DNA from 2 places in the Spiroplasma sp. SV19 genome. Region 2 is predicted to be linked to the other one. Evidence: riboswitches for the same ligand, from Rfam matches in the RefSeq annotation. Region 2 holds a riboswitch; the other holds the start of a gene.

Region 1 (6,266 bases), 160 kb from region 2:
ATTTACAAAAGGAGGATGATAAGATGCTAGAACAATTAAAAGTTGATGTATTAGCAGCTAATTTGTTATTAGAAGAATATAAGTTAATTACCTTTACATGAGGCAATGTTAGTGGGATTGATCGAGAAAGTGGTTTAATGGTAATTAAACCATCTGGGGTTGCTTACAATGATTTAAGTGTTGATAAAATGGTTGTTGTTGATTTAAGGGGAAATATCGTTGAAGGCTCGTATTCTCCTTCAACTGATACCCCAACCCATCTTTATTTATATAATCATTTTCCTGATCTTGGTGGTATTACGCATACTCATTCTATTTATGCTACAACATGAGCACAAAGTGGATTAGATATTCCACCATTAGGAACAACCCATGCTGATACTTTTTATGGACCGATTCCTTGTACAAAACCATTAAATGTTGAACAAATTACTACTAATTATGAGCATGAAACGGGAGTTAAAATTGTTGAAACTTTTAACGATCATCAACTAACTCTCGACATGATGCCCGCGATTCTTTGCAATAACCACGGGCCATTTACATTTGGTGCTTCACCATTAGCAGCAGTTAAAAATGCAAAGATTTTAGAAATCGTTAGTCAGATGGCTTTTCAAACATATTTATTAAACCAAGACACTAATAAAGTAGCACAGAGTTTATTAGATAAACATTATTATCGTAAACATGGTAAAGATGCATACTATGGTCAAAAATAATAATTAACCGCATAAGAAATTTGAATTAGATGTTTAATGAAAAAGTAACCTCTTTTAAAACTGCTATTAATTAATTTGTAAAGATTCTTAAATAATTTTTGTTTTTATTGATAATATGTGTTATCATTATTTACGTGCAAATAATATGCATCCATATTATTAAAAGAGAGGTGAATTATATGGCAAGAGAAGGAATCCATCCAAAATATTTTGATACTAAAATCATGTGTACAACTTGTGGAACAGAGCGCATGAGTGGTTCTACTAAGGGGGAAGAATTGAAAGTTGATACTTGTTCTTCATGCCATCCCTTCTATACTGGTAACCAACAATTTGCTAATGCCGCAGGACGTGTTGAGCGCTTTAAATCTAAATTTAATAAAAAAGAAGAATTAGTAAAGCAAACAGAAGCAGCATCAAAAACACAAAAAGAACTTAATAAAAAAACAGCAAAACCAAAATCTGATAATCAAAAAGCAGAGTAAGGAAGAAAACTTTTATCTTAACAAGATAAAAGTGTTTTTTTTTTTTTTTTGTTTATAATAAAAGTAGACTACTTTAAAAGTTTATAAAGGATTAAAGGGAATTAAGTGAAAGTCTTAAGCTGTCCTAGCAACTGTAAAACTGACGAATGTTAATAAACCACTGAATAATAATTTGGGAAGGGTTAACTAGTAGGATGAAGTTAAGCCAGTAGACCGGCCTTATAAATTTAATAAGAGTCCTACTAGGTAAATAGGATTAATTTATTTTACACATAAAATAAAAATATAAGCATAAAAAACAAGAGGAGAACAAAAGCATGGTTAAAAATATATTAACTGCATTAACAAGTTTAACGATTAGTGCAACAACTATAGCAAATATAACATTACAACAAGTAACTCCATCAATTACGGAAAAAACTTCACAAAATGGTACGGATGGATATCACGTTAATAGTGTTAAAATCACAATAAAAGATGAAAGTGGGAAAGTTGTCGATAGAATTACTTTTTATAATTCGTTAGTAAGTTTAGGTGATATGTTAGCATCTGATTCAGATTTTTTTGGACTTAATGAAACAGCATTTGGACGTCTGTTAATTAGAGTTGACTATCGTACAACAGATTTTAATAAGAATTATTGAGCAATTTACTCAAGTACACATCCATTTTGTAAATTTAGTACTAATCCAACGAATTATTGTTCGGTTGGAATTGATGGTTTAGTTTTTCGCGATGTTTGAGAACAAGACCAATTATTTGATTTTATTTTAACTAATATTTAATTAAATCATAATCCTATTTATCCTTTTCAAGAAAGGAGTTTTCTATAATTATGAAAAAAATATTAACTAATTTACTAATTTTATCATTGGCTCTAACAACGACAACAAGTTTAGTTAGTTGTCAAAATTTAAATCAAAATAATAAAAGTGAGGAAAATTTACCGACACTACCGAGTAATTTTACAATTTTGCAAGGTGATATTTATCAATCATTTGGTATTCGTAAGCAAGAGGGAAGTCAAAAGTATTTTTTTAAGCCCACAAGCGATCAATTAAGTACTCTTTTTTTAAATTTACCACAACGCAAAATTGCTCCATTAGGATTTGCAGAAGATGTGTCAGCAATTAATGATTTTCGCGTTTATTTAGATTACCCGTTTGCGGCAACCTTTACCATTCTTAGTGATCAAGAATTGACTCTTGATGAAAATAAAATGGTTAATGTTACTTTAGCTGTGAAATGTTTAAAAGTAGCTGAGAAATGGTTCGAAGCTGGGGTTTGAAAAATGCGTTTTACTGACATGAATGTTGAACAAAAAGTAACTTTTAAAATTCCAATTATTCCAAATGAAAGTGATGAGTTAAATGAATATGTTCTGAAAAAATACAAGGGTTATATTGAACAAAATAATATTGAAATTGATAAGAGTAAATTAGATTTTAATGATTTAAGTAATGCAATAAATACAAAGTATTTGGAAGAAAAAGCAAAAACTTTTATTGATAATTTTATTAGTGAAAATAAGGGTCTTAATAAAAAACTTAATCTTAAAAAAATTATTCCCCCAAAGGGTAATCAAATTAAGAAGTTAGACGAACCTGCTAATAGTTTAGTTAAAATCCCGACAACATTTAATTTTGTGTTAAATATTGAAGGGTTAGATTATCAACCAAGATTGAGTTTAGGGATGGAAATTAGATATAAAATTATGTAATTTATATAAAACACTATGGAGGGTTAATAAAATCATTAACTTAAGAATAAGTGTTTTTTATTATTTTTATTTGGGTATAATAAAAATAACTAGAAGAGTGGTGTTTTAATGGGATTAAAGATTAGTAATTTAAAATATAAACGTTATAAAAAAATGGTTTTTACTGATTTAAATTTTGACGTTAATAGCCAAGAGGTTCTAGGAACTTATTTTGAAAACAAATTTTCACAGTTATATTTTTTAAAACTTTTATTAGGGAAAAGAAAACCACGCAGTGGGAAAATTTACTTAAATAATCAAAATATTACTGCCTTACTTCCAAAAGAACGAAAAATTGGTTATGTTTCACCAGGGACATTACGGTTAGGGTTTTTGCCAACTAAACTACGGTTAGCCTATCATATTTTGAAAACACCAAAATTTTTACATGATAGTTCTTTAAAATACATTAAAAATAAATACCATTATAAAAACTTAACTTTTATAGGTAATGATTTAAATAAAAAAGATTTAATATCAAAAACAGATAAAATTATTAATGAATATTTTCATAATTCAATTCGAATTAAAGAAGAATGAATTGAAACGTATTTAACACAAATTAGTGAATTTCATAAAAAAGAAATTGCTAAAATTTTAATAGATGACAAGGATTCAATTTTAATTCAAAGTTTGCATACATATACTTACAAAAAAGAAGAGATTCGTGTTTACGAAGGTTTTCTTGCGTTTTTACAAGCCTTATGAGATAAGATTTATTATATTTCAGAATTAGATTATTTATGTGATTGTTATGAAATTGCAAAGAAAAGAAAGATTAAAAATAAAAATTTTGGGTTTATTGGGGCAAAACTTGTCTGTGAGAAGTATTTAAAAATTTTGCAGACTGAAATTCTTTATGAACGATATAAGCTAATTAAAGTAAGGAAAGCTTTAAAGAAATATCGTCTTAACGTTATGAATACTGTTATGCGTGATAGTGAACGAAAAAATATTATTAAAGGGATTTTGCATAAAAGTAATTCTATCAATGTTGTTACTTGATTAAAATTAGCAGAAGACCAATGGTTTAATTATAATCAAAAACAAGAACAACTAATTTCTAATTTGTTGCCAGATGAAGCAACAATTATTAAAGGAAAAGTTTTAGAGTATTTTCATAAATACCATTTAGCATTATTAAATAATAAATTAATCGAACATGAAGAAGATAATTCACTTGCGATTGCTGCAGCAAATGAAAAAATTGTAACAGTTTATAATCAAGCATTTGAGCAAGTCAAAGAACTAATGACTAATTTAAATATTAAAATGAATTGATTTAAAATTACTAAAAATTTAAGTAGTTTTGATCATACAAAGATTAGATTAATTAATGCAATTTTAACAAATAAAGAATTAATTATTTTGCATAATACTTTTGATAATCTAACACATAATGAAGCTATTGAATTAAATGAAATTTTATTAACTTTAAAAATTATAATCCACAAATAACGTTTTTAGTTTTAACAAGAAATATTGAAAATATTAAAAATTATGTTACTAAGTTACTAATTTTTGATGATAATAATAATTACAAATTAATGACAAAAGAACAGGCAGAGTTTTTCCCTGAAACAATGCATTTATATCAAACAATGTACAATAGTTCTGAAAATATTTTTTTAGTGCAATATTTTGAGAAAGACAATATGTTAGCAAATGAAGAAATTAAAATTAAATTACCAAAAGAAATTAAATTAGTTAATCAGAAGGAGTATTGGCTAGCTATTAATCCAAATTTGATTTCATTTGAAAAAACAAAATATTTTAATAAAGATTTATATTTAATGTATAGAGGACAAGTTAAAACAATTAAGAAAATTTTTAAGTCAGTTGTTTGTTTTTTTGAAACTAATAATGAAGTAGTTTTAAAAGTTTTAGTTCCTGAGAAAGAATTAAATTTGAAAAAAATGACTACGATATATTTTGATAAACACGCCTTATTAATTTATGATAAAATTAAAAATAATTTAGTTGTTAATATTTAAAGTGAGGAAATTTTGAATGCAAGGTTTAAAAGAAGTGATTTTACAAAAAATTAAGGATTATGACACTATTATTTGTTTACGCCATATTTCACCAGATGGTGATGCTTATGGTTCAGCATTTGGGTTAGCACAATTTATTAAGGATAATTTTCCTCCTAAAAAAGTTTTGGTCGATGGTGAACCAAATAAATATTTATCTTTTTTAGCAACACCAGATCTTGTTAAACAAGAAGATTATCAAGGAGCTTTAGTAATTGTGACAGATACAGCAAATATGGAACGAATCGATAGTAAATATTGACAAGAAGCAAAAGAAATTATTAAAATTGACCATCATCCAAATGTAACACCATATGGTGATTTGCAATGAATTGATGAAAGCAAAATTGCCGCTAGTGAAATGATTGCTGATTTAGTTTTAACATCAAAATTAGAAGTTTCATCAACAACGGCAAGATTAATCTTTACTGGAATTGTAACTGATTCTAATCGTTTTATGTATAATAAAACTTGTGGTGAAACTTTCATATTAGCAGGACAATTAGTTGCAAAGGGATTTGATTTACAAAGTATTTATCAAAATTTATATGAAGAGTCATGAGCAAATGTTTGTTTTAAAAATTATTTATTATCACAAGTAATCGTTTATAATGAACAAATTAGTTATGTTAAAATAACAGATGAAATGTTAAAAGAACATCAAATGGATTATGAAACTGTTAAACCATGAGTTAATATTATGAGTAATATTAAAGAATTTAAAATTTGAATGTTATTAATTGAAAATAAGGCAGAGGGTTATATTAATATTAGTATTCGCAGTAATACTTATATTGTGAATGGTGTTGCTGAAAAATATCATGGTGGCGGTCATCAGTTAGCTAGTGGGGCGAAGATTTATCAGTGAGAAGACACTGAAAAAGTTTTGACTGATTTAAGTCTTTTAATTAAAAATAATGTTAAATATATGGGAGGTTAATAATGTATTTTTTAAATAGCAAGGCCCAAATGGGATGAATTGAGGTAATTACTGGTTGTATGTTTGCTGGTAAAACAGAAGAGTTTATTCGTCGTTTAGTACGGTTAAGCTATGCCAAATTTCGCATTCAGGTTTTTAAACCAGAAATTGATAACCGTTATAGTGAAAACAAAGTTGTTAGTCATAGTCAAAATTCAGTTGAAGCAAGACCAGTGAAAGATTCAACAGAATTATTAAATCAAATTGAACCAACAACAAATGTCATTGGAATTGATGAAATTCAGTTTTTTGATAACAATATTGTTAAGGTTGCTGATTCGTTAGCAGATA
Region 2 (6,266 bases):
TGATCCGTTGGATTCTGTAAATCATCTATGGTTGGTTTTGGCATTGGTAACGTACCGATAATGCCTAAATCAACAATAGACCCTGGATTGTGATTGTTATATCCTGATTGAGACTGTAAATGTGCCATAATCTGACGAAGTTGTTCAACTTTTAATGGTGGTGTTGTTCATGAACAAGCAACTACTGGTGAAACAGAACTCATCGTTAAACCTACAACCGATAACTTTAAAAGCATTTTTCGCATTATTATTCCTCCTATATCGCAATTTAATTGTATGCATTTCAAAATTATATCGGTAATTTTAATAAAAAGAATGGAATACTATTCCATTCTTTTTTGTTTTTGTAATAATTTATTGTTATGTCAACTTTCCATTTCATTTGAGAAACTGTCGCACTGATCAATTTTTTCCTTGTTTTTTTCATATAATAAATTTTTTAAATAATCAGTGAAAAAAAGAAAACTTCATAATGGTGAAAAAATTAAATTACTTTCAATGTCATTAATTCTTCGCACTTGATTATCAATATAAATAGTTAAATCACTATATTTTAATAAAGTTGATTGGGGGTTACTTGTAATTAAAATAATTTTTGCCTTAATTTTTTCACGTTTTAATAAAGCCAATAATTTTTGCGTAAACGCATGCAAACCCCGCATTGAAAATACAATTAAAAGATCATCTTTCGTGATTTTTAAAATTTTACTTGTGACAATATTTTTTCCCTTTTCTAGGATTGAAGTCGAATACCCAAAATGAGTTAACATTCCACATAAATCATTTAAAGCAATTAGACTGTGTCCCATTCCAAAAGCATAAATTTTTTTTGCTCGATTAATTTCATCTAACAAACAATTAATTTTCTTTTGTTGGTCATCAAACATTAAAGCATTAATATAATTGGAAACTTGATAATTATCTTGAATTTTTTCTAAAATATTATTATCCTTATTATAATCAGAAATATTTGCTAAACTAATTCCTTTTAAAATCCCCAATTTATAAACATAATCACGAAGCCCGCTTACTTTTATTTTTTTGAAGAAAGCATAAATAAAGCTCATTCCAACCCCATAACGACAACTAACAGCTTTTAAATTGGAGTTAATTAAAAAATGGTAGTTTTGAATTGTAAAATTATAAAAATCTAATTCTTGTTCTGATAAAATACTTAAATCTAATATTACGTCTTGATATGAACTCATAAGTCATCTCCTTTTAAAATAATCCCCCATCATATTTTTGCCTTTTTTACTTTGTTTATATTCTTAATTAAATAATAACTTAAAAACAAAAAAAAAAAAAAATGACATTAATGGTAAATAATGTCATTTTTTCATAAAAATTAAAATTTTTTATTCATGGACAAAAATCCAACCTAATGCTCCAACTCCAATGAAAAGATTAGGTATGGCCCCTAAATAAGTTCAGGGTGATTGATAATCTGCTTTAACAAAGAATCCAATTAGGAAAATGACTGCTAAACTAGTAATTGCTAAAGCTCACAATAGTGATCAAAATCCCGGTTTAACTGATAGCGGAACTAAAATATATAAAATCCCTAGAATCAGTAATACTGGTCAACTTGTATCTCAACCATAAATTGAAGTTTTTGTTGGAACACCTGCTGCAAACAAGATTCCAATTATAATAATTCAAGCCGCACCAATAAACATTAAAATCTTTGGTCATGTCAAATTTTTCATATTTTTTTCTCCTTTCAATAATTAAATTAATTATACCGGAAAACTATGAAATTATTTTGGCATTTTTATAACCTTCAGTATTAAAAGAATTTACTTTTTTTGATTTTAAATATGTCAAAATGTTAGACGCACGAAAGGCATTATTAATTGCAGGAATTAGTTGTGGTGAAACATATTGGGCATTATTTTCACCTTTAATTTTAAAATAAAAACCTCAGTGGGGTAGTAGGTATTTTATTTTGTTAAAGCTATTATTTATTCAATCTTCTTGATAATTTAAATCAATCCGAAATACATTTTGGACATCTGTCTTGGACACTTTGATTGAACCTTTACTTACAAGGCTTAATGGAATGTTCATTCCCACTTGAATTTTGTTTTCAGTGCTACTTCAAACACCATAAATTGCCTTTTGAATATCTGTTTGCAATAAGCTCTCTCATCGATTTGAGTCTCATCATACAAATTTTGTTCCATTTACTCCTTGAACTGGATGCGAATCAGCAATTGTTCCATATTGTTCAAACTCTTTTTGAAAGCGATCATTTAATTGCTTCATATTTTTGCTATTTTTAATGTCTTGTCACTTATCTTGTGCCATCATTGTATATTCTCCAACAGCCGTATTTTGTGTTAAAAAGGGATCAGAAATATACATACCATTATTGGTTTTAGTAAATATTATTGGCTCATAAATCTGAGTTACAAGTCGCATATTAGCAGTATCACCAAATGATAACTTTTTCATCACTTCATCAATATTGGTAATATTCTTAAAATAGACATAAACATGACTTTCTTGGTTAAGATCTAACCAATTGTCTTTTTGAATGCTACTTCTTGCCGATGGTAAATAATAATTATCATAACCAACGGTAAATTGCTCTGATGCAGCAGTTTTCATCTGATAAATCCAATCTGGATCTTGATATGAAATAAACTCATCAATATTTTTACAAGCAATAATTGTGGCAGTTGGAGACAAAATAAATGCACTACTCAATAGCACCATTAGTATTTTTTTCATATTCTTTTTGAACTCTTTCTAGCAGATTAGCAATTGACAATTTAATTCTAGTTACAGTAAACAAAAAAGCATTCCCAAAATGCTTTTTATATAACAATCATTAAATTATTTGTTTGCAAAATAATTACATGACTCACACCCAGGAGTTATATAATAAGACTAATTAAATTTAGAAAGGTCTACTGGCTTAACTTCATCCTACTAACCGCCTTCCCAAAAAATATTTTCAGTGGCTTATGGTGTTCGTCCATATCACAGTTGCTGGGACAGCTCAAGATTTGCACTTCATTCCCTAACTCTAAATAACTATATATTAAATTGTCTAAAAATATCATATCATATTTTATTTATCTTGATAATAATTAATTACAAAAATTAAACTAAAAAAAGCAAGACCAGAAGTAAGACTAATTAAACTTGGTAATCAAATATTATGTAATTCAGCAAAATATGTTAAATTTGGATATAGATTAGAATCTAAAATTCATTCCGGAACTGATCAAAAGAACGCACTTCCCATAATTGACGATGAATAACTTGGTACTAATAAATAACCAATAATATTTAAAATTTTATCACTACGAACAACCCCAAGGGGAAAAAACAATCCTGCTAAAAAAGCAAAAACTAAAAAAACAGTAATTGCAGTTACTAAAATAACTTTTAAATCGTTCGAACAAAGAGCAACTAAAATTCCAATTAAAGAAGCAACTAAAGATCCTAAAATAATTGCTCAAAAAAAACTAAACCAGTTAATTCATTCAACATGAATTGCTTCGCCATAACTTAGAAAAGCAATTAAAAATAATCATAATGATCCGACTAAACTAGTAATCACATTAATTAAAATTAAAACAAAAACTAATTGATACATTGATGCTTTTAATAAATGTAGTTGCCGAGCAAAACTTGTTTTTCGGAATTCATAAAAAGCAATTGATAAATCAAGAATTCCATTTAAAACACCAACCAGCAAAATTGACCCTGGTAATGCTAAATAACTAGCATTACTATTAAACATATTAGTAACACGAACACTAATAAAGTATAGTAGCACGGGCAAAACTAATGTTATTAAATAAGTATGTAATGATTTAAATCAATATTTACTAACAATCCGTAATAATGGCAAATTCATGGTTACTCCTTGTCTAATTAAGCACTAATAATTGTTTCAATTCTAACATCATGTTTTTCAATTGGTAATGGTTCTGGTACTAATTGTTCAATAAAAGCTAACCCAATTACTGTTTTTTGATAATTCTTTAAAAAACGATCATAATAACCCTTCCCATAGCCTAACCGAAAATAATTTTGATCAAACGCAACGATTGGCACAACAATAATATCAATTTCGTTTTTATTAATTAAGGGCAATGTAATTAGTGGTTCATAAAGCCCATACCGTTGATTAAATTCTAAATCAGCAGTTAAATTAGTAATTTGATAAAATTGTAAATCATTTTCTACCATTCGGGGAAGAAAAACATTGATTTTTGCTGCCAATAATTTTTCAATAATTAAAGTTGTGCCAACTTCTCCTTTAATTGAATAATAAAGCGCAATATTTCTACTATTTTGAATTATATCATTATCAAAAAAGCAATTAAAAATTTGTTGCTCTTTTTGTTTTCGCAATGATGGCGTAATCTTTTGACGCAAGGTTATTTTTTCTTGTCGGATTTGTTGCTTATTATTACCTGACATTAACCAACACTACCTTCCATATCCATTTTAATTAATTGATTTAACTCAACAGCATATTCCATTGGAAGTTCTCTTGTAAAAGGTTCTAAAAACCCCATTATAATCATTTCTAAAGCTTCTTGTTCTGATAAACCACGACTTTGTAAATAAAATAATTGTTCTTCAGAAACTTTGCTAACGGTTGCTTCATGCTCAATTTGTGATTCATTATTATAAACTTTATTTTGTGGAATTGTATCTGAATGTGATTTGCCATCTAAAATTAAGGTGTCACATTCTACTCGTGCTTTTGAATACTGTGCTTTTGGTCCAATATGGACTAAACCACGATAATTGGCTGTTCCCCCATTAAAGGTCATTGATTTAGAAATAATTTTTGAAGAAGTATTTTTCCCCAAATGAATCATTTTTGAACCCGCATCTTGAATTACATTTTCTTTTGCCACAGCAATCGAAATACACTGCCCTTTACTATTGTTTCCTTTTAAAATAACACTTGGATATTTCATATTAATTTTTGACCCAATATTACCATCAATTCATTCCATTTGTCCATTTTCTTCAACAATGCTTCGTTTTGTTACTAAATTTAGAACATTATCACTTCAATTTTGCACTGTTGTATAGCGCATTTTAGCATTTTTACCGACAAAAATTTCAACAATAGCCGCGTGAAGAGAATCACGTGAATAAATTGGCGCCGTGCATCCTTCAATATAATGTAATTCTGCATCATCTTCCACAATAATTAATGTTCGTTCAAACTGCCCACTGTTTTGGTAATTAATTCGAAAATAAGCTTGCAATGGTTTTTCTAATTTAACTCCCTTGGGAACATAAATAAATGAGCCCCCTGACCATACAGCACTATTTAAAGCAGCATATTTATTATCCGTATTTGGGACTAATGTTCCAAAATATTTTTTAAATAACTCTGGATGTTCACGAAGCGCTGTATCACAGTCTAAAAAGAAAACTCCTTTTTCTTCAACTTCTTTTAACATACTTCCATAAACCGGTTCACTATCATATTGGGCTTTTATTCCTGCTAAATAATCACGTTCTGCAGCCGGTAATCCTAAACGATCAAAAGTATTTTTAATTTTCTCAGGAACTTCTTCTCACGTTGTAGCAATGTGATCAGTTGCTTTAATATAATAAACATAATCATCAAAATTCATAAATTCTAAATTTGGTCCCCAACTTGGGTTGTTAATTTTTAAGAAATTACGATATGATTGTAAACGATACTCTCGCATTCATTCTGGTTCATTTTTATGATCAGAAATTTCATTAATAATATCCTCATTAAGACCTTTCCCTGTATTATAGTAAGAAATATCTCCATCACTAAAACCATACTTATAACTTGAAATTTCTTTAATTTGTTTCTCTTGTTTTAATTTTGGCATTAAATAACACCTCCCTTATTTTTTGTTATTTGTGTTTAATAAATTTAATAATAGCGTTTGAAGACCAGTAACACCAATTGTGGCACATTTAATTCGATTGGGTTGTTTTGCAATATTAATAAAAGCAATTAGGTCATTTAACTTTGTTTCATCATAGGGTTGATCAAAAACCATCGCAAGATAATTGTCAATAATTGCTAAACCATCATGAATGCTTTTTCCCTCTAATTCCTGGGCCATAATATCTGTTGATGCGGTTGAAATAGCACACCCAACACCGTCAAAACGTGCCATCATAATTTTTTGGTCAGTAACAATTAATTCTAAATGAATATCATCAATACATGATTCAGAAGCCTGGTGAATTGAATGTGCTGTTGGTTCTTTAGTTAATCCTTTGTATTGTGGTTC

The links. A riboswitch is a leader RNA that binds a small molecule or an ion and turns the genes downstream of it on or off. The one in region 2 is predicted to bind cobalamin.
Region 1: another riboswitch for cobalamin. It lies ahead of E7Y35_RS04510 (hypothetical protein); the one in region 2 lies ahead of E7Y35_RS05235 (hypothetical protein).

The regions. Positions count from the first base shown of each region.
Region 1 covers NZ_CP045455.1:923,459-929,724, reverse strand. The annotation lists gene E7Y35_RS04525 (L-ribulose-5-phosphate 3-epimerase) at 1-22, shown strand, start outside; gene E7Y35_RS04520 (L-ribulose-5-phosphate 4-epimerase) at 24-719, shown strand; gene rpmE (50S ribosomal protein L31) at 899-1,204, shown strand; cobalamin riboswitch at 1,274-1,440, shown strand; gene E7Y35_RS04510 (hypothetical protein) at 1,522-1,989, shown strand; gene E7Y35_RS04505 (hypothetical protein) at 2,040-2,924, shown strand; gene E7Y35_RS04500 (ATP-binding cassette domain-containing protein) at 3,033-4,421, shown strand; gene E7Y35_RS04495 (hypothetical protein) at 4,511-4,957, shown strand; gene E7Y35_RS04490 (DHH family phosphoesterase) at 4,974-5,936, shown strand; gene E7Y35_RS04485 (thymidine kinase) at 5,939-6,266, shown strand, end outside.
Region 2 covers NZ_CP045455.1:1,080,015-1,086,280, reverse strand. The annotation lists gene E7Y35_RS05250 (hypothetical protein) at 1-245, opposite strand, end outside; gene E7Y35_RS05245 (MurR/RpiR family transcriptional regulator) at 324-1,208, opposite strand; gene E7Y35_RS05240 (hypothetical protein) at 1,359-1,709, opposite strand; gene E7Y35_RS05235 (hypothetical protein) at 1,753-2,736, opposite strand; cobalamin riboswitch at 2,892-3,077, opposite strand; gene E7Y35_RS05230 (hypothetical protein) at 3,080-3,874, opposite strand; gene E7Y35_RS05225 (5-formyltetrahydrofolate cyclo-ligase) at 3,892-4,443, opposite strand; gene sufB (Fe-S cluster assembly protein SufB) at 4,443-5,855, opposite strand; gene sufU (Fe-S cluster assembly sulfur transfer protein SufU) at 5,871-6,266, opposite strand, start outside.